2 regions of the Clostridium nitrophenolicum genome follow, and region 1 is predicted to be linked to the other one. Evidence: a T-box and tRNA genes for the amino acid it is inferred to sense, from the RefSeq annotation. Region 1 holds a T-box; the other holds one or more tRNA genes.
What was found. A T-box is a leader RNA that pairs with one kind of tRNA and senses whether it is charged. The one in region 1 lies ahead of thrS (threonine--tRNA ligase), so its partner is inferred to be a tRNA-Thr.

Region 1 (12,339 bases):
GAATCAAAGTTCACTTAATAATTAGTTCTGAGCGTTGATATAAGCTACTACAGTTGACGTATCAGACCCTACTCCTAATACTTGTACTCTTGTATAGTTCAAGAAGTAACCAGGAACTAGTACAACTGCTTGATTTTGAGTGAGGGTAACCTCAGCAGTGTTATCATTAACAAAGTAAGAATCTGTGGTTGTTGGACTAACTTGTAGTCTAACAGATACAGTAGCTGTTCCAGTATTCATTATATAGAAGGAATAGTGATTGTCGAACTGAGAAGTATCAAATTGGAAAGCTGTATTAGTTAACGCTGCAGTATTAGTATTAAGTGTTGAATTAGAGGTTGTAAATCCATGGCCTACAATAGTAGCTGAGATACTACCACCAGCAACAGTCATAGTACCAGCAGCAATAGTAGCTGTAATATTACCACCAATAACAGTTACGGTACCAGCAGCTACAGTGGCAGTTATATTACCACCAACAACAGTTACGGTACCAGCAGCAACGGTAGCAGTAATATTACCGCCTTCAACAGTTACGGTGCCGGCAGCGACAGTAGCTGAGATATTACCGCCAACGACAGTTACAGTACCTTGAGAAACAGCAGAAACAGTGACAGTACCAGCAGCAACGGTAGCAGTAATATTACCGCCAACAACGGTAACAGTACCAGCCTCAACAGTAGCAGTAATATTACCACCAACGACAGTCACAGTACCTTGAGAAACAGCAGAAACAGTAACAGTACCAGCAGCAACGGTAGCAGTGATGTTACCGCCAACAACAGTAACAGTACCAGCAGCAATGGTAGCAGTAACGCTACCACCAAGTTGTATATTACCATTGGAATCTACTAACACACTTGTGACAGTGCCACCAGATGTGCTTCCATATATTTGCGTTTTAAGATTTTCCGCTACATTATTAAATACTAGATTATTAGGCATCACACCGCACCTCCTCTTTAATATAGAAAGGTATGATTACCTCACTTCATACTATGGTGAAATGTAAAGAATGTTATAGAAAAATGATTATGTTTAGTATTAAAGATGTATAGTTCAATGACACAAATAAGTTAGAGGATAAATATTATAGTGTTATAGCGAATGTTTGGAGGTAATTTATATGAAATATTTTAATGATAATATAGAAATTAGCACTACTGCGATTATAAAAGAAGGAAATTCTTTAGGAGAAAATGTAAGTATTGGATGGTACACGATAATAGGCAAAAATGTCACAATAGGACAAAATACTAAGATTGGAAACGGTGTAATTATACATGATGGAACGATCATAGGAAGTAATGTAAGAATTGATGATAATGCTGTTATAGGAAAATTGCCTATGAGTGTTTCAACAAGTGCATTGAAAATAGATAATAATCTTAGCGGCTGTAATATTGGAGATAACTGCATAATAGGAACAGCCGCTATACTATATAGAGGTTGTAGTATTGGGAATAGCTGCTTGGTTGCAGATATTTCTACCATAAGAGAAAATGTATCAGTGGGAAATAATACAATTATTGGTAGAGGTGTAGCAGTAGAAAACAACTGTGTTATTGGTTCTCATTGCAAATTAGAGACAAATGTGTATATAACTGCGTATTCTGAGTTAGAAGATTATGTTTTTATTGCACCCGGTGTAGTAACTTCTAATGATAACTATGCTGCACGACTTAAAGGTAAGGAATATTCATTTAAAGGGGTAACTGTAAAAAGAGGTGGCCGAATTGGAGCACAGGCAACTATACTTCCTGGAAAAGTAATTAGTGAAGATGCTTTTGCAGCAGCAGGTAGTGTTATAACGAAAGATATCCCTGCAAAAAAGATTAATTGTGGAAATCCTGCAAAATACTTTAGAGATGTCCCAGAAGACCAACTAATTGACAATCAATAAGATTAACAATCTATCATATAATTTATTAATTTTAGTATGTCAAATGTTCTACAAAGTTCATAGCATATACTAAAAACTATAAAATGGAGAGTAGAGAACTATGAAGATTGGAATTATTGGATTAGGCAGAATGGGTAAAAATCACTTAAGAGTTCTAAATCATTTGCGAAGTAATGTAGATGACATATCTATATATGATGCAGATGCTAAAACAATGAAGGAAATGTCTCAGATATATGATGTTAACTATTACGAAGATTTAAACAGCTTTTTAGATAGTGTAAATGCTGTGATAGTATGTACCCCTACAACTACTCACTATGATATTGCAAAAAAATGTATAGAAAGAAATAAGGATATATTATTAGAAAAACCAATAACCTCAACGGTACAAGAAGCAAAAATGTTGATTGATTATATGAAGGATAAAAATATTATTTGTATGGTGGGACACGTAGAAAGATTTAACCCTGTAATTTTATATTTAACAGAGTATTTAAAAACAAAAAAAGTTCTATCTATTTCAGCAAACAGAATTAGTAAAGTTGAACATGATAGAATTTTTGATGTAGATGTAGTTACAGATCTTATGATACATGATATTGATATAATTCTTTCTATGATCAATAGTGAACCAGCTAAAATATTTGCAGCGTCACATGATGAAAATTTAGAAGATGTATTAGCAATGATGCAATTTAATAATGGTATTACTTCGAGTCTTACGGCCAGTAGAACATCTCAAGAAAAAATAAGAAAGTTACACATTACTAGTTCTGATGAGAATATTCATGTAGATTATATAAAAAGTAAAATAGATTTAGTTAAGCTTTGTGATATAAAGAATTCGATTAGTGAAAATAATTCATACAATATAGTTGGAAAAGAAAAAACACTGTATTTTGAAGGAGAACCATTAAAGATAGAACTACAACATTTCATTGAGTGTATAACTCAACGGAAAAAACCAATAAGCAATGAAGAAACAGGGTATCTAGCGTTAAAAGTTGCTAGAGAAATAGTAAATTGCGTATCTAAAAGGGGGAAATAAATTGATTCCTATTGCAAAACCGTTAATTACTAAAGATGAAGAAAAAGCAGTAATGGAAGTATTGTCAAAGGGACAGCTAGCTAGCGGTGAGTATGTAACTAAATTTGAGGATATGTTTAAAGACTATTTAGGATGTAAATATGCTCTATGTACTACTAATGGTACTACTGCACTTCATGCTGCTTTGTTAGGTACAGGTATTGGTAAAGGAGACTTGGTAATAACCACACCATTTAGTTTTATTGCTACTTCAAATGCAATTCTTTATGTAGGTGCTACACCTTTATTTGCAGATGTAGAAGAAGATACATTTAATATAGACCCAGACAAAGTGGAGAATCTTATAAAGAATACTAAAGGAAAAATAAAGGCTATGATTATAGTTCATCTTTTTGGCAACCCATGCGATATGGAGAGGATTGTGGAGATATGCAAAAAATATGATATTATTTTGATAGAAGACTGTGCCCAGGCCCATGGAGCAGAATTCAGACAGAAAAAGGTTGGAACTTTTGGTGCAGTATCAGCATTTTCATTTTATCCAACAAAAAATATGACCTGCGGTGAGGGTGGAATGGTAGTTACAAATGATGAGAAGGTTTATGATTTTGTAAAAAAAATCATTAATCATGGTCAGGTGCAAAGATATCAACATGATATATTAGGGTATAACTTTAGAATGACCAATATAAGTGCAGCGATAGGTATTGAACAATTAAAAAAAATAGATTATTTTAATAATTTAAGGATTTATAATGCATATAGATATTTGAAAGAATTAAATAGAGATAGATTTATACTACCTATAGTAAATAATAATACTAAACATGTATTTCATCAATTTTCAATAAGATGTAAAGAGAGCAGAAGTAAAGTAATTAATTTGCTTGAAAAAAATGAAATAGGTTATGGTATATATTATCCAACAATATTACCAGATCAACCTTTATACAAGAAGTTGAATATTAGCAGCAACTGCCCAGTATCTCAAAAGTTATGTGAAGAAGTATTAGCAATACCTGTACATCCTGCACTTTCAGAACATGATGTGAACAAAATAATAGAAGTATTAAATTACTAAATGCAAAACCCCATATAAAGCTTTATATGGGGAGTTTTATATTTCAATTATAAAAAGACTTCCTCTGTCAATAAGTTTACCTTTTCTTAAGAAAACTGGCTCCACATTATGTTTTTTTAAAAATTCCATAACTTCTTTTCCATAAGCATAATAGTTTAGATCTCCATAAAAAGCTAATAAATTTTTGTCTAAAAGCCCACAACACCCTCCAATAAAACCATAATTTAAGCCTGGTAAGAGTATGTCGCCAGGCGGAAGGAGAAGTACATCGATATTTTCTCTAGATAAAGCCTTAGTTATTGTCGTGTCGCTAGTCATTGCAGCATTTTGACTTACTATTGCAGTAGAACATTTAGTATAACCTTGTTTTACATTTATAAGCTTTTTAACATTTACCATTTCTAAAAGTTTAGGATCAGTATATTTTATATTGTGAATAAACAAGTTAGGCAAATTTACACTATTTAAAATTATATCATAAGGATAAGTTGATCCAAGATTATTTTCAGAAAAGACTATGTGTAATTGTAAATTCTTTAATATGTCAATGAACCCATTATCCATATCCTTATGTACTATAACGTTTTTTTGATTAACTATATGTAAAAGCATATCTGGATGGCCACAAACAGCCTCATAAAGCGCATCAGAAGGAGGAGGAATTAGTATCTCGCAACCTAATTTTTTCAAACTCAGAATCTCTTCTTTACTTGTTCTATAGTCTACAATAGCATACTTCATACTAAAATCCTTTCTAAGCAATATTTATATTAAGTAATATTTATATTAGAAAATCGGTATAGAAAAACTAGCTAGAAAGTTAATTTTCGACCTCGAAACCCTATATTATTTTACATATTCTACTGCAAAGTTTCAATAATGCAACTGTCGATATTTGACAAAAAAAAATTGCATATACATTTAGTTTAGACACATACTATTTCAAGAAGGGAGTGAGAAGATTGCTATTACTTACTGTTGTTTACAATGATGATAGAGAAGATATCATAGATGGAATAAATAAGGTCAGAGAATACTTTAGATATAAAAATATAAATATAGGCATTTCAGAAAGCATAGATTCAAATACTCACTTCGTAAAAATCTATTGTGACGAAGAAATTAGCCCTAAGCTTCTCAATGTGTTCAACATTCATATGGCTAATATACTATACAATGTAGTTATAGAGGAATTTTATAAAAAAGATATACTAGGTTTTTTATCTGATACATATTTCTTTTTGAAATTTGATGAAATCAAAGATATAAAACAAAGTAGCTTGGACGCTTTAAGAGGAGAAGAACGTGTAATTGATGAGAATTCGATCTACTGCATGAATAAAAAAAATTCAGTGATAGATAAAATAGTTGAATGTATAAATGAAAATAAAGAGATAAATATAAATGGCTTTATAACTTTTAGAATGAAGGAATTAAAAGAAGATTTAGAATCAATAATAGATAAAGTTGTAGAAAAATACATGGTAGATAAGGAATATAACGAGTTTATAAAGCTCTTAAAATATTTTGTAGAAGTTCAAGAAAGTAAAATAGGTAAAATTAATTTAATAATTGACAATAGCGGAGAGTATTCAGTACAGGATGAAGATGGCAATGATATAACATTAAAGTTATTTAGTGATTTAAGTGATTTAAGATATAAAGAAAGCACTAATATGGAGGATATGCTTATAAGTGTGCTAATAACGAATTCACCAGAAAAGATAACAATTCACTGCGTTGAAAACTGCAAAAACAACGAGTTAATTGATACAATAGAAAAAGTATTTACTGATAGAGTTAATTTTTGCAATGACTGTAAGCTATGCAAAAAAATCAAAAGCAGCATCCATAGAGTATAAAGTTTTAGAATAATTGAATAATTTATAGTTTTGTGTTGACATAAACTAAATTAAATAATATAATAAATACAAAATAAAAGCAATGACAAGGAAGAGTAAATAAGTAGCTGCTCCAAGAGAGAAGAACCCATAGGCTGAAAGGTTCTTTGAGTAAGTGTTATTGAAAACCACCTTAGAGCTGAGTACTGAAACTTAGTAAGTATTTCCGTTAACCTGCGTTAAAGGTACAAAGATAATAGCAAGTATATTTCTATTGTAATATGTTTGTATTCTATTTAAGTTGTAATATATTGCTATTGAATTTGGGTGGAACCGCGATGATACTCGTCCCATACATGGGATGAGTTTTTTTATTTTGAAAAAATGATTGACATATATTTGATAAAAAACTATAATGTAGAAAATAAAAACAATGACAAGGAAGAGTAAATAAGTAGCTGCTCCAAGAGAGAAGAACCCATAGGCTGAAAGGTTCTTTGAGTAAGTGTTATTGAAAACCACCTTTGAGTTGAGTACTGAAACTTAGTAAGTATTTCCGTTAGCCTGCGTTAAAGGTACAAAGATAATAGCTAGTATATTTCTATTGAAATATGTTTGTATTCTATTTAAGTTGTAATGTACTGCTATTGAATTTGGGTGGAACCGCGATAATACTCGTCCCATACATGGGATGAGTTTTTTATTTTGTTTAATTTTTAATTTTATATAATATAAATAGAAAATAGGAGGAAAAAACGATGGTAAAGATTACTTTAAAAGACGGAAAACAGATGGAAGTTAAAAATGGTTTAAAGGTAGCAGATATTGCTGCTGAACTGAGCACATCATTAGCTAAAAAGGCTCTAGGAGCTAAAATAAATGGTGAAAGAGCAGAATTAATGACAGAGGTTAACGACGATTGCAAGCTTGAAATATTAACTTTTGAAGATGCAGATGGAAAGTGGATATTAAGACATACAGCTTCACATATACTTGCACAGGCTGTAAAAAGATTATATCCAGATGTTAAATTAGCTATAGGACCTGCAGTAGACAATGGATTTTACTATGATTTTGATGCAGAATTTTCATTCACTCCAGAAATGCTTGAAAAAATAGAAGCTGAAATGAATAAAATAGTTAAAGAAGACTTAAAACTAGAAAGATTTGAACTTCCAAGAGACGAAGCTATAAAGTTAATGCAAGAAAAAGGAGAAGTTTATAAAGTTGAATTAATTCAAGATCTTCCAGAGGATGCAATTATATCTTTCTACAAACAAGGTGATTTTGTAGATTTATGTGCTGGCCCACATGTACCATCTACTGGAAAAGCTAAAGCATTAAAATTACTTTCAATAGCAGGAGCTTACTGGAAAGGTGACGAAAAGAACAAAATGCTTCAAAGAATCTATGGAACTGCCTTTGAAAAGAAAGCAGAACTTGATGAGCATATAAAGATGCTAGAAGAAGCAAAGAAGAGAGATCACAGGAAATTAGGTAGAGAATTAGATTTATTCAGCATAAAGGAAGAGGGCCCAGGATTTCCATTCTTCCATCCAAAGGGAATGATAGTAAGGAATACTCTTCAAAACTTCTGGAGAGAAATGCACCAAGCTGCAGACTATGATGAAATAATGACACCTGTAATATTAAGTGAATCATTATGGCATCAATCAGGACACTGGGATCATTATAAGGAAAACATGTATTTCACTAAGATTGACGAGGGAGATTATGCTATAAAGCCAATGAACTGCCCAGGATCAATACTTGTTTACAAAAATGGAATACACTCATATAGAGAATTACCATTAAGATATGCTGAAATGGGATTAGTTCACAGACATGAAAAATCAGGAGCATTACATGGTCTTATGAGAGTTAGATGTTTTACTCAAGATGATGCTCACTTATTCTTAACTAAGGAAAATATAAAAGATGAACTATTAAATGTTATAAAACTTATAACTGAATTCTATAAAGTATTTGGATTTGAATACTTTATTGAACTTTCAACAAGACCAGAAGATTCTATGGGAAGCGATGAAGATTGGGAAGCAGCAACTAATGGATTAAGAGAAGCATTAGAGGCAGCAGGCCTACCATACAGAGTTAATGAAGGTGATGGAGCATTCTATGGTCCAAAGATAGATTTCCACTTAAAAGACTGTATAGGAAGAACTTGGCAGTGTGGAACTTGTCAGCTTGATTTCCAAATGCCAGAAAGATTTGACCTAACTTATATAGGAGCAGATGGAGAAAAGCACAGACCAGTTATGGTTCATAGAGTTGTATTTGGTTCTATTGAAAGATTCATAGGAATATTAACTGAGCACTATGCAGGAGCATTCCCAGCTTGGCTTGCACCAGTACAGGTTAAAATAATGAATATAACTGATGGGCAAATAGAATATGTAAATAAAATTGCTAAAGAATTAAAGAAAAACGGAATAAGAGTTGAAACTGATTTAAGAAATGAAAAAATAGGATATAAGATAAGAGAAGCTCAACTTCAAAAGGTTCCTTACATGCTAGTATTAGGAGACAAAGAAATGAATGACGGAACTGTAGCAGTAAGAAGTAGAAAACAAGGTGATATGGGAGTTATGTCATTGAACGACTTTGTTGCAAAAATTTCCGAGGAAATCGATAAAAAAATAAGTTCAGTTGATTAATAAAAACTGTTGACAAAGTTTGAATATGATAGTATAATTTCATTTGTTAAGAAGAAACAGCCGTTTCTCACCTTACAGTGCAGCTAGTAAGGTTATATGAATCCAGTTCTAGTATGTCTAGTGTTGTATTCAAAGGACGGCTTATGCCGTCCTTTTTTATATATACTTAAGTACATAGATTCAAATCCACCTGGGAGGTGAAAATCATTAACAAAGATTTTCTTGTAAATGAACAGATAAGAGAAAAAGAGATAAGAGTTATAGGAGACGATGGTTCACAAATGGGGGTAATATCTTCTAGAGAAGCACTTAGGCTTGCAGAAGAAAAAGAATTGGATTTAGTTATGATATCACCAAATGCCAATCCACCAGTTTGTAAAATAATGGACTTTGGTAAGTTCATTTATGAACAATCTAAGAAAGATAAAGAAGCTAAGAAAAAACAAAAAGTTATTAATGTAAAAGAAGTTAGGCTTAGCCCAACTATTGAGGACCACGATATTACTATAAAAGCTAATAATGCAAGAAAATTTTTACTTGCAGGAGATAAAGTTAAAGTAACAGTTAGATTTAGAGGTAGAGAAGCTGATTACTCATTTATAGGTAAAAAAATATTAGAAAACTTTTATGCTAAAATTGAAGAAGTTTGTGTAGTAGAAAAAGCAGCAAAATTAGAAGGAAGAAACATGATATTAATTTTAAGTCCAAAGAAAGCATAATTGAGAGGAGGAAATTATCATGCCAAAAATGAAAACAAAGAAAAGTGTAGCAAAAAGATTTAAGGTTACAGGATCAGGTAAGCTTAAGAGAGCGAAGGCTTTTAAAAGCCATATATTAACAAAGAAGAGTACAAAAACTAAGAGAAATCTTAGAAAGACTGGTTATGTTTCAGAAACTCAAGAAAAAACAATGAAAACATTAATGCCTTACGCAAAATAGCAGGCAGGTTCGATAAGGAGGGTTTTATTAAATGGCAAGAGTAAAAAGAGCTATGAATGCTCGTAAATATCATAAAAAAATATTAAAGCTTGCAAAAGGTTACTATGGTGGCAAGAGCAAGTTATTCAAAACTGCTAACGAATCAGTTATCAGAGCATTAAGAAATGCATATGTAGGAAGAAGATTAAAGAAGAGAGATTTCAGAAAACTTTGGATAGCAAGAATAAATGCTGCTACAAGAATGAATGGTCTTTCATACTCAAGATTTATGAATGGAATAAAGACTGCAGGCATCGACATCAATAGAAAGATGCTTTCAGAAATAGCTATAAATGATCCAAAAGCATTTACTGAATTAGTTGAAATAGCTAAAAAACAGTTAAACGCGTAATAGTGATTATATAAAATGCAGCATTTATGCTGCATTTTTATTTATATTTTGAGTTTGTATTGATTTTCATAAATATTAGACTTAATATATATTATGATGGCAATAGTTGGTTTGTATTATATTATTTTATAATAGCAAAATACATATATAAAAGACATGGATGATGTTATATCTTTATCAAATATGTTAAAAAGGAGTATTTGATATGAAGGTTAAAATTAACAAATGGTTTAAGGTTAATGAAATTCAAATACTGGCACTAGGCTTTATAATATTAATTATGATTGGAGCATTTTTATTATGGCTTCCAATATCATCACGCAATGGTACATATACTAATTTTTTTGATTGTATATTTGTAGCTACTTCTTCTGCTTGTGTGACAGGCCTTGTAACTTTGGATACAGGGACTCATTGGAGCTATTTTGGTCAAGTTGTTATTTTGTTTTTGATACAAATAGGTGGACTAGGATTTATGTCAATAGCAACTTTAATTGCGCTATTAATGGGGAGAAAAATTACACTTAAAGAAAGGCTTGTTATACAACAATCACTTAATTCTTTTACGATACAAGGGTTAGTAAAAATGTCTAAGTACTTATTAATTTTCACATTTTGTGTACAGAGTGCAGGGGCAGTGCTTATGGCTACTCAATTCGTACCAGAATTTGGTTGGGGGAAAGGTATATATTATAGTATTTTTCATTCTATTTCTGCCTTTTGTAATGCAGGAATAGATATAATAGGTAATTTTAGAAGTGTGACTCCTTACTCACAAAATCCAGTTATATTACTTACTATAGCTGCACTGATAGTTATAGGAGGTCTTGGTTTTTTTGTATGGCAAGAAATATACTATTTCAAGGATACAAAAAAGCTTTCTTTGCACTCAAAAATAGTTATAGTTTCTACAGTATTTCTTATTGTAGCTGGCTCAATTTTAATGTTTATATTTGAAATGGATAACTCTAAGACTATAGGGAATATGTCAATGAAAGGAAAAGTAGTATCATCCATATTTGCTGCAGTTGTTCCAAGAACTGCAGGATTCAATTCTATCCCTACTGCAGATATGAGTGGAGAAGGTATATTTCTAACTATGATCCTTATGTTTATTGGAGGATCTCCAGGATCTACCGCTGGAGGTATCAAAACTACTACAGCAGCCTTATTAATTATTACTGTTATATCAGTTATAAAAGGTAGAGAAGATGCAGAGATATATGGAAGAAGAATAAGAAAAGAGATTGTCTACAGAGCTCTAGTTGTTACTACGTTAGGCATAGGTATTGTTATGATAGCTACAATTATACTGTGTATGACTGAGAAACCAGCTTCATTAGAATATATTCTCTATGAAGTAATATCAGCTTTTGGTACTGTTGGGTTAACTCTCGGATTAACACCTGACCTAAGTGTACCAGGTAAGATAATATTAAGTTTTATTATGTATGCTGGAAGATTAGGTCCTTTAACATTGGCGTTATCTTTGGCTCAAAAAACTATTCCAGGAACAATAAAATATCCTGAGGACAAAATTTTAATTGGATAGGGGTGGATTTTGTGGATAAAAAACAATATGTTGTAATAGGTCTTGGAAGATTTGGAACAGCTGTGGCCAAAACTTTATATGAACTAGATAACGATGTTTTAGCAATAGATTCCGATGAACAGAGAGTTCAAGATGTTTCAGAATATGTTACCCATGCTATTCATACAAATGCTACAGATGAAGAAAGTTTAAGATCTCTTGGAATAAGCAATTTTGATGTAGCAATAATAGGTATAGGCGTTAACATGGAAGATAGTATCATGGTTACTCTTCTAGTTAAAGAATTAGGTGTAAAATATGTAATTGCTAAAGCAAATACAAGCATTCATGCGAAAATTTTATATAAAATAGGTGCGGACAAAGTAGTTTTCCCAGAGAGAGATATGGGAATAAGAGTTGTTCAAGATATGGTTTCAAGCAGCATATTAGATTACATTGAGTTATCATCAGAATATGGTATTGCAGAAATAATACCAAATGAAAATTGGAATAATAAGACCTTAGAGCAATTGGATTTAAGATCAAGATATGGAATAAATATTGTAGCTATAAAGAGAAAAGATGATATTGATATAGCTCCTAGTCCTGAATATAGAATTCTACGTGGTGATATAATAGTAGCAATTGGAACATATAAACATCTAAATAAGTTAGATGTTATTAATGGATAGGAGTGCATGTAATTGGAAACCATACAAAGCAAAGATAATTCACTGATTAAGGATACAAAGAAACTAAAAGATAAGAAATATAGAATTGAAAGTAGTAGATTTTTAATTGAAGGGTTTAGATTTGTAGGTGAAGCCTTACAATCTGATTTTATTGTTCCTTTAGTATTTGTAAGTGAAAGTGCTTTAGATAGATGGCAAAGTTTCAATATGCAAGATAAAGTTCAAAAAAACACTA
Region 2 (12,339 bases), 640 kb from region 1:
GGCGGCGGTGCTGCTGGTATCATAGCAGCAATTACTGCTAAAGATTCTGGAAAAGATGTTGCAATATTAGAGGGAAACAGCAGAATAGGAAGTAAAATTCTTTCAACTGGAAATGGTAGATGTAATATAACAAATAGCAATATTTCTTATTCAAAGTATCATAGTCAAAATCCTGAATTTTTTAAGTTTGCTTTAGACAGTTTTAAATTAGATGATACCACTAATTTTTTCTATTCTTTAGGTCTTCCCTTAGTTACTTTAGAAGATGGAAAAATGTATCCGTTATCACTTCAAGCATCTTCAGTGCTTGATATATTTAGATTAGCTATAGAAGATCGTAATATTCCTATATACCTAAATTCTAAAGTTAACAACATAAAGAATAGCTCTAAATCTTTTAAGCTGTTTACTGAATCCAATGATGTATATGAGTGTAAAAAGCTCATATTATGTTGTGGTGGCAAATCAGCCCCTAATACTGGTTCTGATGGATCAGGCTTTAAGATAGCTAAATCATTAAACCACAATATAATAAGTCCAGTACCAGCCCTAGTACAGCTTAAATTAAGCTATAAAAATCTTAAGGCTTTGTCTGGAGTAAAATTCAATGGCTTTGCTGAAATATTTGTAGATGGTATTTCTAAAAGACGAGAGTTTGGAGAAATATTATTTACAGATTACGGAATATCCGGTCCCCCTATACTTCAACTGAGTCGTACTGCTTCTGCGGCTTTATCTGAAGGGAAATCTGTGAGTCTGACTATAGATATGATGCCTGATTTGAATAAAGAAAATCTAATAGAGTTTTTAGAAAATCACTGGGGAACATTTAGTTACAGAAGTGTTTATAATTCCTTTGTTGGAATTATAAATAAAAAAGTTATTCCTATACTTTTAAAAGAGGCCTCAATAGATAATATACATAAACTCTGCTGCGAATTAGATTGGAAGGAAAAACAACAGTTACTAAGTCTACTTAAAGAGTGGACTTTTTCAGTGTGCGACACTAACTCATTCAAAAACTCTCAAGTAACTGCTGGTGGTGTAGATACAAATGATATAAACTCTCAAACTCTTGAATCAAAAATAATTAAAAATTTATATTTTGCAGGTGAATTACTTGATGTTGACGGGGATTGTGGAGGCTTCAATTTACAATGGGCATGGAGTTCTGGATTTATAGCTGGAAAAAATGCTGCTGAAAAATAAGGTCAGCAGCATTTTTCTTATTTCTCCCATTGGGTTTGAACTAAACACAACTGTTTATCTTCTCCATCAACAACTCTATGGAAGCATGTTATATTATTTTCATTTGTCTTTATTTCTACTAAGACCTTTACTGTATCTCCATATTTAGTTTCTTTTTCATAGACTGTATTTATACTTGTAATTACATAGTTGTTTACTATATCTAATGGTACAGCCTCTATAGCCCATTCTACATATTTTACATTGTTAACATGTCTATTTGTATCTATGTCACTATACCTTACTTGAAAGACTTTTTCACTATGTATTTCTAATGGCTCACTTATTTTTTCTATATCAAGAATATCGTTTTTATCCTTAGGAACTCTATAGGCATTATACATTTCTTCTGTCACTCTTATAGCTCTTCTTTTTTCAATATCAATTAAGAACCATATAGATTTGGCTTTCCCTATAGTGTTTCCATTTAAATCTACTATCTCAAATACCCTATATGCATAAAACTTTTTAAAAGAATAAGGTTTAGTTATTATTCTAACCTTTTCTCCATACACAGGGTATCTATACATATCTATATGCCATTTATAAAGAACCCACGCTATACCATGTTGTGTTAGGTAGTCTATTCCAACACCTATGTCTTCAGATTGTCTTATAGCAATATCCTGAAGATAATTCATTAAATTTGTTATAAGTAATCTTTTTTTATAGTCTATTTCGTAATATTGAACTTCATATTCTCTTTCTGTCACTATCTCACACATAGAACTACACCTCTCTATATATCATAAATTTATTTTATAATATATTTCTAAACTTTTCCATAAATTTTCATCAAAATAAAAAATTCAGGGTATAATTCTATTATACACCTGAATTTTTTTAAGTTATATATCTGTAACTTCAATAGTTTGATCTCTTCTTGGTCCTACTGATACTATAGATATTTTTGTACCAGTAAATTCTTCTATTTTCTTTAGATATACTTTAGCGTTTTCTGGAAGATCATTATAACTTCTAGCATTTTCTATACTTTTATCCCATCCATCAAACTCTTCATATATTGGTTCACACTTAGCTAAATCTTCAAGACTTGCTGGAACGTAATCAATAACTTTTCCATCAAACTTGTAACCTGTACATACCTTTACCTTTTCCATTCCTGCTAGAGTATCTATTTTAGTTACAGCAAAACTTGTAAGACCAGAAATTCTTGCAGTAGTCTTAAGTATAACTAAGTCTAACCATCCACATCTTCTTGCTCTTCCTGTAGTTACGCCATATTCATGTCCTTTTTCTCTTATCCAATCACCAGTTTCATCAAATAACTCTGTTGGGAAAGGTCCCTTACCAACTCTTGTTGTATATGCTTTAGCTATACCTACCGCACTAGTTATCGCTGTAGGACCAACTCCTGCCCCAGTACATACACCACCAGCTATGGTGTTAGATGATGTTACATATGGATATGTACCATAATCTATATCAAGTAATGTACCTTGTGCACCCTCAAATAATACTTTTTTACCTGCTTTTATGTTGTTAAATACTTCAACTGATATATCTTTTACAAAAGGTCTCATTCTCTCAGCATATTCCAAGTACTCATTATATATAGCACTAAAGTCTAAACTGTCTCCTCCGTAAATTTTTGTTATAATATCATTTTTAGCATCTACATTATCCTTTAATTTTTCTTCAAAAACTTCCTTGTGCATTAAATCACAAACTCTTATACCGCTTCTTTCCATCTTATCAGTATAACATGGTCCTATTCCTTTTCCTGTTGTTCCTATATCCTTTTTTCCTCTAGCTTTTTCTTTTATACCATCAAGTATCTTATGATATGGCATTATAAGCTGTGCTCTATCACTTATCATTAGTTTTTCTGGAGTTACATCTACTCCAACACCTTTTAAATAATCTATTTCTTCAAATAAAGCTTTTGGGTCTACAACTACTCCATTACCTATTACGTTTAATTTAGTATCATAAAGTATTCCTGAAGGTATTAAATGAAGTTTATATTGTTTATCTCCAACCTCAACGGTATGTCCTGCATTGTTTCCACCTTGAAATCTAACTACAACATCTGCACTTTCTGCAAGATAATCTGTCATCTTCCCTTTTCCTTCATCTCCCCATTGGGCTCCTAAAACAATAAATGCTGACATAAAAATTTCCTCCTCTTTTATTAAGTTAGCTACACTTAAGCATTGACGAATATTTATTGGCTTACTATATCTCTAGTCATATCAACTTCGGTAACATAATATTTTTAATATACCTGTACCGTAGTTTATATATCTTTATTGACGCTTTTTTATTATATATTTCTTTCCTTATATACTACTAATATGCCAACTTAACATTAGTATATACAGTTTATAAGTCTGTAAAAATTATTACTAATCCTTTATCGATTATCTTATAATTCTTTACATGGACACATGCATCCTATTTAATCCTATCAAAAGTGAATAGTTCAGTCAATATAAATACGAATATTAATTAATAAATTTAAATTAAAATTCGTAAATGTTTTCAATTTAGCTTTTTTATATTCATAATCTTATAAACATCTTTCATTTTTCAGTTAAAAGAATTAAAATATATTTATCTGCTATTTAATACAAGAAACTCTTTATTATTCATAGCATACACTAAAACAAAAATATAATTACTTTTATTTTGGAGTGATATTATGAATTTACCAAACATTCTCACTCTCTTTAGATTACTTTTAATTCCTATTTTTATTTTATTATTTTTCTCAAATGTGCCTAATAACCTATTTTACTCTATACTGGTGTTTCTGACTGCTGGATTGACAGATATATTAGATGGCTATTTAGCACGAAAATACTCTCTAATAACTAAACTAGGCATAGTATTAGATCCATTAGCTGATAAACTTATGATATTAACTGTTTTAAGCTGTCTAGTAATAAAGAATTATATACCTTTGTGGATTCTTATAATAATTTCTATAAAAGAAGTCTCTATGATATTCTTTGGCATAATATTATATAATAAAAATACCGTAATTCCATCTAACAAGTTTGGAAAGCTTACAACTATATTATTTTACTTATCTATATTTACCTTAACTATTAATATAAAGTTAGGTACTTATCTTATATATTTGTCTGTTGTAAGTGCGTTAATAGCTTTTGTTAATTACTTTATTTTGTATTATAAGAATAAACAATTATTAGGTAACAATGATAAGAATGTACAAAAATAAAAGGCTAGAATGAAACCTTCTCAGTTTCACTCTAGCCCTTGACACTTATTCCCACATATCTTTAGATAATTTCTCTATTACATTTTTTCTTTTTTTAGTTTCTTCATAATCTATTGTTATGTGTTCTCCTATACTGAGAACATCACCTTCTCTAGCTTCTTTTGGTATTTTGTTTACTTCAATGTTTATTACCTTGCTATCATATAGTTCTACTATTGCAAAACCACCTTCAAATCTATCAATTATACCAAACACGACAGCACCTTCCTTTTTATAAATGTAAAAAGCAGCTATATAATATTATAATTATAAAAGATATAAAAATAGTGAATCTCCATCCATACTATTTTGCTTATTCATAAAATAAGAGGTATTTCCAGTATCTGTTTTTACTGTACTATAAACCACTTTTAAAAGTTCATCAATATTAAAAGGCTTAGAAATATAGTTGTCCATACCTGCATTCAAAAACTTCTCTTTATCTTCTTTTAAAGCATATGCTGTTAGAGCTATAATAGGTGTACGACTATCATTATTTTCTTCAGATTTTCTAATTATTTTTGTAGTTTGAATTCCATCTAGTATAGGCATTTGTATATCCATAAGTATTAAGTCATATTTCTTATTTTCAATAAGCTTTAAAGCCTCTTCGCCATTATTAGCAATATCACATGTGTGTCCATTTTTCTTGAATAAATTGTATATTACCATTTGGCTTGCCTTATCATCCTCAACAATAAGAATATTCAACCTTCTACCAACTAAATTATTTGTTTGAACCTTTGTTTTTTTATCACTTATATTTGTGCTACTGTATTTTTTACCTTTTTCTAAAGATATATTAAATGAAAACACAGACCCTACATCTTTTCTACTTTTTACTTCAATTTTACCATCCATCATTTCTACAAGTCCCTTACAAATGCTGAGTCCTAGACCTGGACCAAAATTCTTTCTGGTATATTCTTTATTATCAATCTGACTAAAGCCTGTAAATAATTTAGGTATATCTTTTCTATCTATACCTATGCCTGTGTCTCTTATTAAAAATTTTAAATTAACTTTTTTGTCAGCAGACTCCACTTTTTCAATGATAAGCGAAATAGTGCCATACTTAGTGAATTTTATAGAGTTATCTATTAAATTATCTAAAATTTGTTTTATTCTTACAGGATCACCAATTAATGTATCCGGTATTGATTCATCTATTTTTGCTTTAAACTCCAATTTGCTTTCAAGTGCCTTAATTGCAGTTAATCTTACAATCTCGTCTATGAGTTCTTTAAAATTAAATTCAACACTATCTAGTTTTATATTTCCAGATTGGATTTTAGAAAAGTCTAAAATACTATTAGTCATATCTAACAAACTTAATGCACTTGACTTCACTAAATTTAAGTTTTCTTTTTGTTCAGAGTTTAAATTGGTCATCAGAGTTAAATCTGTCATACCTATAATACCGTTAACAGAGGTTCTTATTTCATGACTTATATTAGCTAAAAATTCATTTTTAATTCTACTACCTGTTTCTGCATCTTCTTTTTCCTTTTTTAGTTCTCGAACTGTCACTTTGTAGTCAGTAATGTCATTTAATATTATTATTTTACCTTCAAATTCATTCCTAGTATCAATTATAGGTACTATTTTAATATTAAAATACTTTGCTCCTTTATTAGTCAAGATTTCTCTTTCCATTGAAAATTCCGTATTTTCACTGTCAATCTTCACTAGCTTATCTTCAATTTTACATACTAATTTATCTATCTCATTTTCAAACTCTATATTATAAAATGTGTCATGCGCTTTAGGGTTTAACTTAATAATTTTGTTGTTTTTATCTAATAAAATGGCTTCAAAAGGTAGTATCTGAAATATACTCAAATATCCTCCTTTATTAAAATCTATGTCAGTTTTATTATCTTTTTCACTTTCGTATTTATTTAACAACTACAATACCCCCCAAAATTTCACAAAATGCACATTGTTAAAACGATAACACTAAATTTTAATAAAATAACATATTCCAACCACTTAAAATCTAATATTAACAGTAATTTTTCATATTTCAATATATCAAAATATAAAACAAACCTTTTAGAGTTAAATTTAAAATATTCTGTATTCTGCATCTGCTCTAAATCTTCAAAAATTACATTTAACAAAATTTAGCCTTTTGGTTTTAATTATAAATACAGAGAAAAAAAAATTCAACCCATTTTTATTAGAAATTAATATGGTGCTCCTAGCAGGGTTCGAACCTGTGGCCTGCTGATTACGAATCAGCTGCTCTACCAGCTGAGCTATAGGAGCCTACACTATAATTAGTTTAACTTAATTTTACATAAAAGTAAAGTTTTCATGTAGATTCTATTGTGCATATTGTAATAAATAAAGTAAAGGCTTTTACCTTATTCATAGTAAAAGCCCTTACCTTATTCTTGATGTATAACATCTAAATTTCCAAACTTACTAAATTGTCCTAACCAAGCTAATTTTACAGTACCAGTCGGACCGTTTCTTTGCTTTGCTATTATACACTCTCCTATATTTTTATCTTCAGTTTCCTTATCATAGTATTCATCTCTATATAAGAACATAACTAAGTCAGCATCCTGCTCGATAGAACCGGACTCTCTTAAATCGGATAGCATAGGTCTATGGTCTGTTCTTTGTTCAGGTGCACGAGATAACTGAGATAGTGCAATAACTGGACACTGCATTTCCTTTGCTAGTGCCTTAATTGATCTTGATATTTCTGAAACTTCCTGCTGTCTACTCTCAGAGCCACTCTTACTACCTGACATAAGCTGAAGGTAGTCTATAAGCACTAGATCTATTCCTTGCTCTATTTTCAACCTTCTGCACTTTGACCTCATTTCCATTACTGACATACCAGCGGTATCATCAATAAATATTTTAGCGCTAGCAAGAGGGCCTGATGCCTTAGCGATATTTTCCCAATCCTTATCATCTAGGTTACCGGTTCTAAGCTTTAGCATATCTACATGAGCTTGTGAACATAAAAGCTTATATGCCAATTGTTCCTTAGACATTTCCAGGGAAAATATAGCTACACTTTTTCCTGCCCTAAGCGCTGCATGCTCTGCTAAGTTTAATGCAAAGGTGGTTTTTCCCATAGAAGGTCTTGCAGCTATTAGCACCATATCACCTTTTTGAAAACCAGATGTTTTCATATCAAGTTCTCTGAATCCAGATGCAACGCCTGTTGTTTCTCCTTTATTGTTAAAAAGCCTTTCAATTTCTAAAAATCCTCTTTCCAAGACTACACTCATAGGTTCAAAATCAGATGTACTTTTACTATTAGATAAGTTAAAAATCTCCTTTTCAGCTAAATCCATAGCTTTTAATACATCATCTTGATTATTATAACTCTCTTCTATAATTTTTGTAGAAGATCTAATTAGTTTTCTTAAAATAGATTTGTCACTTACAATCTTTATGTATGACTGCACATTAGCCGTGGAAATTACAGAACCACTTAATTCACTTATATAAGTTATTCCACCTGCTGCTTCTAACCTATCTGTAGACTTTAAATGCTCTGTAAGAGTTATTATATCTACAGCTATATCTTTTTGATAAAGGTCCAAAATAGCATTAAATATGGCCTTATGTGAATCTTTATAAAAATCTTCAGCTTTTAAAACTTCCATAGCTTCTGCTATGGAAGTTTTATCAATAATCATAGAACCTATTACGCTTTGTTCAGCCTCAATGCTATGAGGCATACTTCTAAGAGGTGCATCCATGTATCATCACTCCTTAGAATTTAATTTAAAATACTAGTCCAATAAGTTGTTCAATATTATTTACTGCCTTAACTTCTATATCTTCAAGTCCTTGAGGAACTTCTTTGGAATTATCTTCTGGAACAATTACAAGTTTTATTCCTTTTCTTCTTGCTCCATAAATTTTTTCAAAAATTCCTCCAACAGGCTTTATGTTACCTCTAAGCGATATTTCTCCTGTTATAGCTATATCCTGTCTTAATGGCTTGTTTAAAAGTGCGCTAATAATACACACTGTAATAGCAGCTCCTGCTGAAGGTCCATCAATTTTTCCTCCACCTATTACATTTACATGTATATCATAGTCACTTATATCCTTATCAGTTATTTTTCTGATAACTGACGCTGCATTAAACACAGAATCTTTAGCCATGCTTCCAGCTGTATCATTAAATCTTACTATTCCTTTTCCTTTTTCCTTTGCTTCAAAAACCGCTGTTTCTATTTCTATAGTAGATCCTACATATCCACTTACGCCTAACCCATATATATGCCCAACATCATATTTTGATTCTACTTTAACTTCTTCAAAAGGAACTAATCTACTTATAGATATTACTTCCTTTAAATTTTCAACTGTTATCTTTACCTTCTCTTTTAAATTAGTATCCTGATCGTTGTAAAGTACATAACCATAAACATCTGATAGTATATTTACTGCTTTTCTTCCTTCAATTGTGTATCTGCTTATAAGCTCTGACACGCCTTCTTCTAATTGTATATTTAACTTATCAGCAGCATTTTCTACTATTTGTTGTATATTTATTGATGTTAAAGGTTCAAAATATACTTCTGTACATCTTGACCTTAAAGCTGGATTTATTTCACTAGGCTCTCTTGTAGTTGCTCCTATAAGTACAAAATCTGCTGGTGCTCCATTTTCAAAAAGATATTTTATATATCTTGGTGTGTTTTCATCTTCTGGATCATAATATGAAGATGAAAACTCAACTCTCTTATCTTCTAATACCTTCAATAACTTATTTTGAAGCATTTCATCTAATTCGCCAATTTCATCTATAAAAAGCACGCCGCCATGAGCTTCCGTAACAAGTCCAAGCTTTGGTTCAGGAATCCCTGTTTCAGCTAAATCTCTTTTAGTTCCCTGGTAAATTGGATCATGTACAGATCCAAGCAAAGGATTAGTAATTTCTCTTGGATCCCATCTTAATGTAGTGCCATCTACCTCTACAAATTTAGCATCTTTTTTAAAGGGAGTATATTTTAGTTTTTTTACTTCTTCTAGCGCAAGTCTAGCTGCAGTTGTTTTTCCAACCCCAGGAGGACCATATAGTATAATATGTTGAGGATATGGGGATGCTATCTTTGATAAAATAGCTTTTATTGCTGTTTCCTGTCCAACAATTTCACTAAAAGCTTCTGGTCTTAGAATACCTTGAATGCTTTTGCTTAATTTTCTAGAGTCTAGTACTTCAAGCTGAGCATATTTTTTAAGAGTTTTTGCATTTTCTGGGCCTTTTTGCTTTTTTATTATACTTAGTCTAACCTCATCCATATACTTATCTTGTTTTTCCATGAGGTTTTTTTCTACTTCGTTCTCTATTTTATTTTTTACATAATTTTTTGCTAATGCTTCTGAAATCCAGATATTTGTATCTTCAAGAGCCTCGTATATATTAGATTCATCTGGTATAGAATTTAATCCTTTACCATCACTTACTATCTTATTTAATGCATAGATTCTCTTAAATATATCTTTACTTTTTATATAGTTTTGTAGCTTATATTTTACTACTCTAGCCCTTACAGTACCTTCGTCTATTACTTTATTCAAAATATCGTATAGAACATTTACCTGGGTATCAACTGGTATAGTATTAGTTAATTCCTGTTCCAACCCATCAATAAATTGTGATTTCACAAATTTTCCCCCTTATTTTTCTGCAATAACCACTTTAACCTTTGTGGAGATTTCAGGATACAATTTTATTTCTACATCATAAGTTCCAAGCTGTTTTATAGTATCTACTACGACCTTTTTCTTATCTATATTAATATTAAATTTCTTATTTATTTCGTCTGCTATATCTTTTCCTGTTATTGCTCCAAACAATCTTCCATTTTCACCTGATTTAACACAAAGATTTACTTCTTTGCCTTTAAGGCTTTCAGCTAACTTTTGAGCAGCCTCTATTTCGGCTAGTTTTTGTCTTCTCTCAGCTTCTTTCTTATTATTTAAGATATGAAGATTTGAATCTGTAGCTTCTTGTGCAAGTCCTCTTGGAAACAAATAGTTTCTTGCATATCCATCTGAAGCATTTATTATGTCTCCCTTCTTCCCTAGTGATTTAACATCCTTTACTAATATAACTTTCATTATTCTTCACCTTCCCTAATGTATTTATCTATGGCATTTTTGAGCTTTTCAAAAGCTTCATTTATATCAACAGATTTAAATTTTGCTCCAGCCATAGTCATATGTCCTCCTCCACCTAGGGATTCAAGTATTAATTGCACATTTATATCTCCAAGTGATCTTCCACTGATAAATATCTCGTCTTTTATTTTAACAAAAACAAAAGATGCTTGAATACCTGTAATATTTAGCAGCTCATCCGCTGCCTGTGCAGCTAATACAGTATCTTCTATTTCATTAGGACATATTGCTATAGCTATGTTTTTAAATACCTTCGCTGACTTAATAATCTCAGCTCTTTTTAAATAAGTTTCTAAGTCATCAGCAAAAAACCTTTTTACATCTATTGTATCTGCTCCTAATCTTCTTAAAAAAGAAGCAGCCTCAAAGGTTCTTACACCAGTTTTAAAATAAAAATTCTTTGTATCAACACATATTCCAGCTAGCAATGCCTCCGCTTCAATAGGCTTTAGTTTTGGTTTTTCAACCATGTATTGAAGCATTTCAGTAACTAGTTCTGACGTAGATGATGCATATGGCTCTATATAACTTAAAAGAGCACCTTCAATAAAGTCAGTAGACTTTCTATGATGATCTATTATAACTAATTTATCAAAGTAATCAACAACATTTATATTCTGTACATACCCTTTGCTATGCACATCAACAAGTATAAGAAGACTATTTGTATCTGCTTCCTCAATACATTGTTTACTGCTTATAAATGCATTTTCATAGTCTTCCTCTTCCTTAATTTTCTCTAATATTGGTCTTATGCTATTATTCTCATTGTCTAATATTATAAAGCAACTCTTTCCAAGTAATGTAACTGCTTTGTAAATTCCAATAGCTGCTCCTAGACAGTCTATATCAGGAGTCATATGACCCATTATGAATACTTTATTGCTTTCATTTATTAAATCTACTAGTGCATGTGCTATAACTCTTGCTCTAACTTTTGTTCTTTTCTCTACTTCTTTCGTCTTTCCTCCATAAAATGAAAGCTTCTCACCATTCTTTACTATGGCCTGATCTCCACCACGACCAAGTGCTAATTCCTTAGCTGACACAGCATAGTTTTCATTTATCATAGGAGTTTCTCCACCACGGCCTACCCCTATACTTAGAGTTACAGCTAATTTGTTTCCCATGTTTATTTCTCTTACAGTATCTAATATATCGAACTTTTTTTCCATCTCTTTTTCAATGTACTTATTTTGAACTGATAGCACATACTTATTTTCGTCATATTTCCTTAGCATTGCATTTAAACTTTGAGCATAAGTATTTATTGTTCTTTCTATTTCTGCAATTATTAAGGGCCTTTTATCTTCATCAATAGTTTTTATTACATCATCAAAGTTATCAACTTCTATGAGCATAACTATTTCTTTTTCTGAATCCACGGACTCTACAATTTGAAATAAGTCTGTAACATCATAAAAATACAAAAGTAGTATTCTGTCTTTTGTATTTTCAGATGTATCTACAACATTCGTATATATATCATAATATCTATCCTTTATTTTAATGTATCTAAGTACATTTTCTTTTCCATCTAGCGCTTGCCTCAAGTTAAATTCCTTAACTATACTTTTAATATTTTTCCCTAATATATCTTCATCTTGAATTATAGGAGAGAATTTCTGATTATACCACAACATCTCTCCTTCCTTTCCAATGATGATCAATGGAAA

Region 2: it has a tRNA-Thr gene. The T-box ahead of thrS (threonine--tRNA ligase) is inferred to sense a tRNA for this amino acid. The anticodon was not compared.

What each region holds. Positions count from the first base shown of each region.
Region 1 covers NZ_AP042469.1:4,939,112-4,951,450, reverse strand. The annotation lists gene ACZ5N4_RS23420 (DUF6385 domain-containing protein) at 22-945, opposite strand; gene ACZ5N4_RS23415 (DapH/DapD/GlmU-related protein) at 1,127-1,903, shown strand; gene ACZ5N4_RS23410 (Gfo/Idh/MocA family oxidoreductase) at 2,004-2,954, shown strand; gene ACZ5N4_RS23405 (DegT/DnrJ/EryC1/StrS family aminotransferase) at 2,956-4,035, shown strand; gene ACZ5N4_RS23400 (DUF6873 family GME fold protein) at 4,072-4,776, opposite strand; gene ytxC (putative sporulation protein YtxC) at 4,998-5,897, shown strand; T-box leader at 5,971-6,232, shown strand; T-box leader at 6,301-6,562, shown strand; gene thrS (threonine--tRNA ligase) at 6,635-8,551, shown strand; ribosomal protein L20 leader region at 8,594-8,715, shown strand; gene infC (translation initiation factor IF-3) at 8,749-9,270, shown strand; gene rpmI (50S ribosomal protein L35) at 9,290-9,490, shown strand; gene rplT (50S ribosomal protein L20) at 9,522-9,881, shown strand; gene ACZ5N4_RS23370 (TrkH family potassium uptake protein) at 10,087-11,433, shown strand; gene ACZ5N4_RS23365 (potassium channel family protein) at 11,445-12,104, shown strand; gene ACZ5N4_RS23360 (TrmH family RNA methyltransferase) at 12,117-12,339, shown strand, end outside.
Region 2 covers NZ_AP042469.1:5,578,593-5,590,931, forward strand. The annotation lists gene ACZ5N4_RS26520 (BaiN/RdsA family NAD(P)/FAD-dependent oxidoreductase) at 1-1,209, shown strand, start outside; gene ACZ5N4_RS26525 (acyl-[acyl-carrier-protein] thioesterase) at 1,227-1,973, opposite strand; gene ACZ5N4_RS26530 (adenylosuccinate synthase) at 2,097-3,383, opposite strand; gene pgsA (CDP-diacylglycerol--glycerol-3-phosphate 3-phosphatidyltransferase) at 3,914-4,456, shown strand; gene ACZ5N4_RS26540 (DUF3006 domain-containing protein) at 4,502-4,711, opposite strand; gene ACZ5N4_RS26545 (response regulator) at 4,763-6,403, opposite strand; tRNA gene ACZ5N4_RS26550 (tRNA-Thr) at 6,691-6,766, opposite strand; gene ACZ5N4_RS26555 (replicative DNA helicase) at 6,889-8,226, opposite strand; gene lonC (Lon family ATP-dependent protease) at 8,252-10,147, opposite strand; gene rplI (50S ribosomal protein L9) at 10,160-10,603, opposite strand; gene ACZ5N4_RS26570 (DHH family phosphoesterase) at 10,603-12,339, opposite strand, start outside.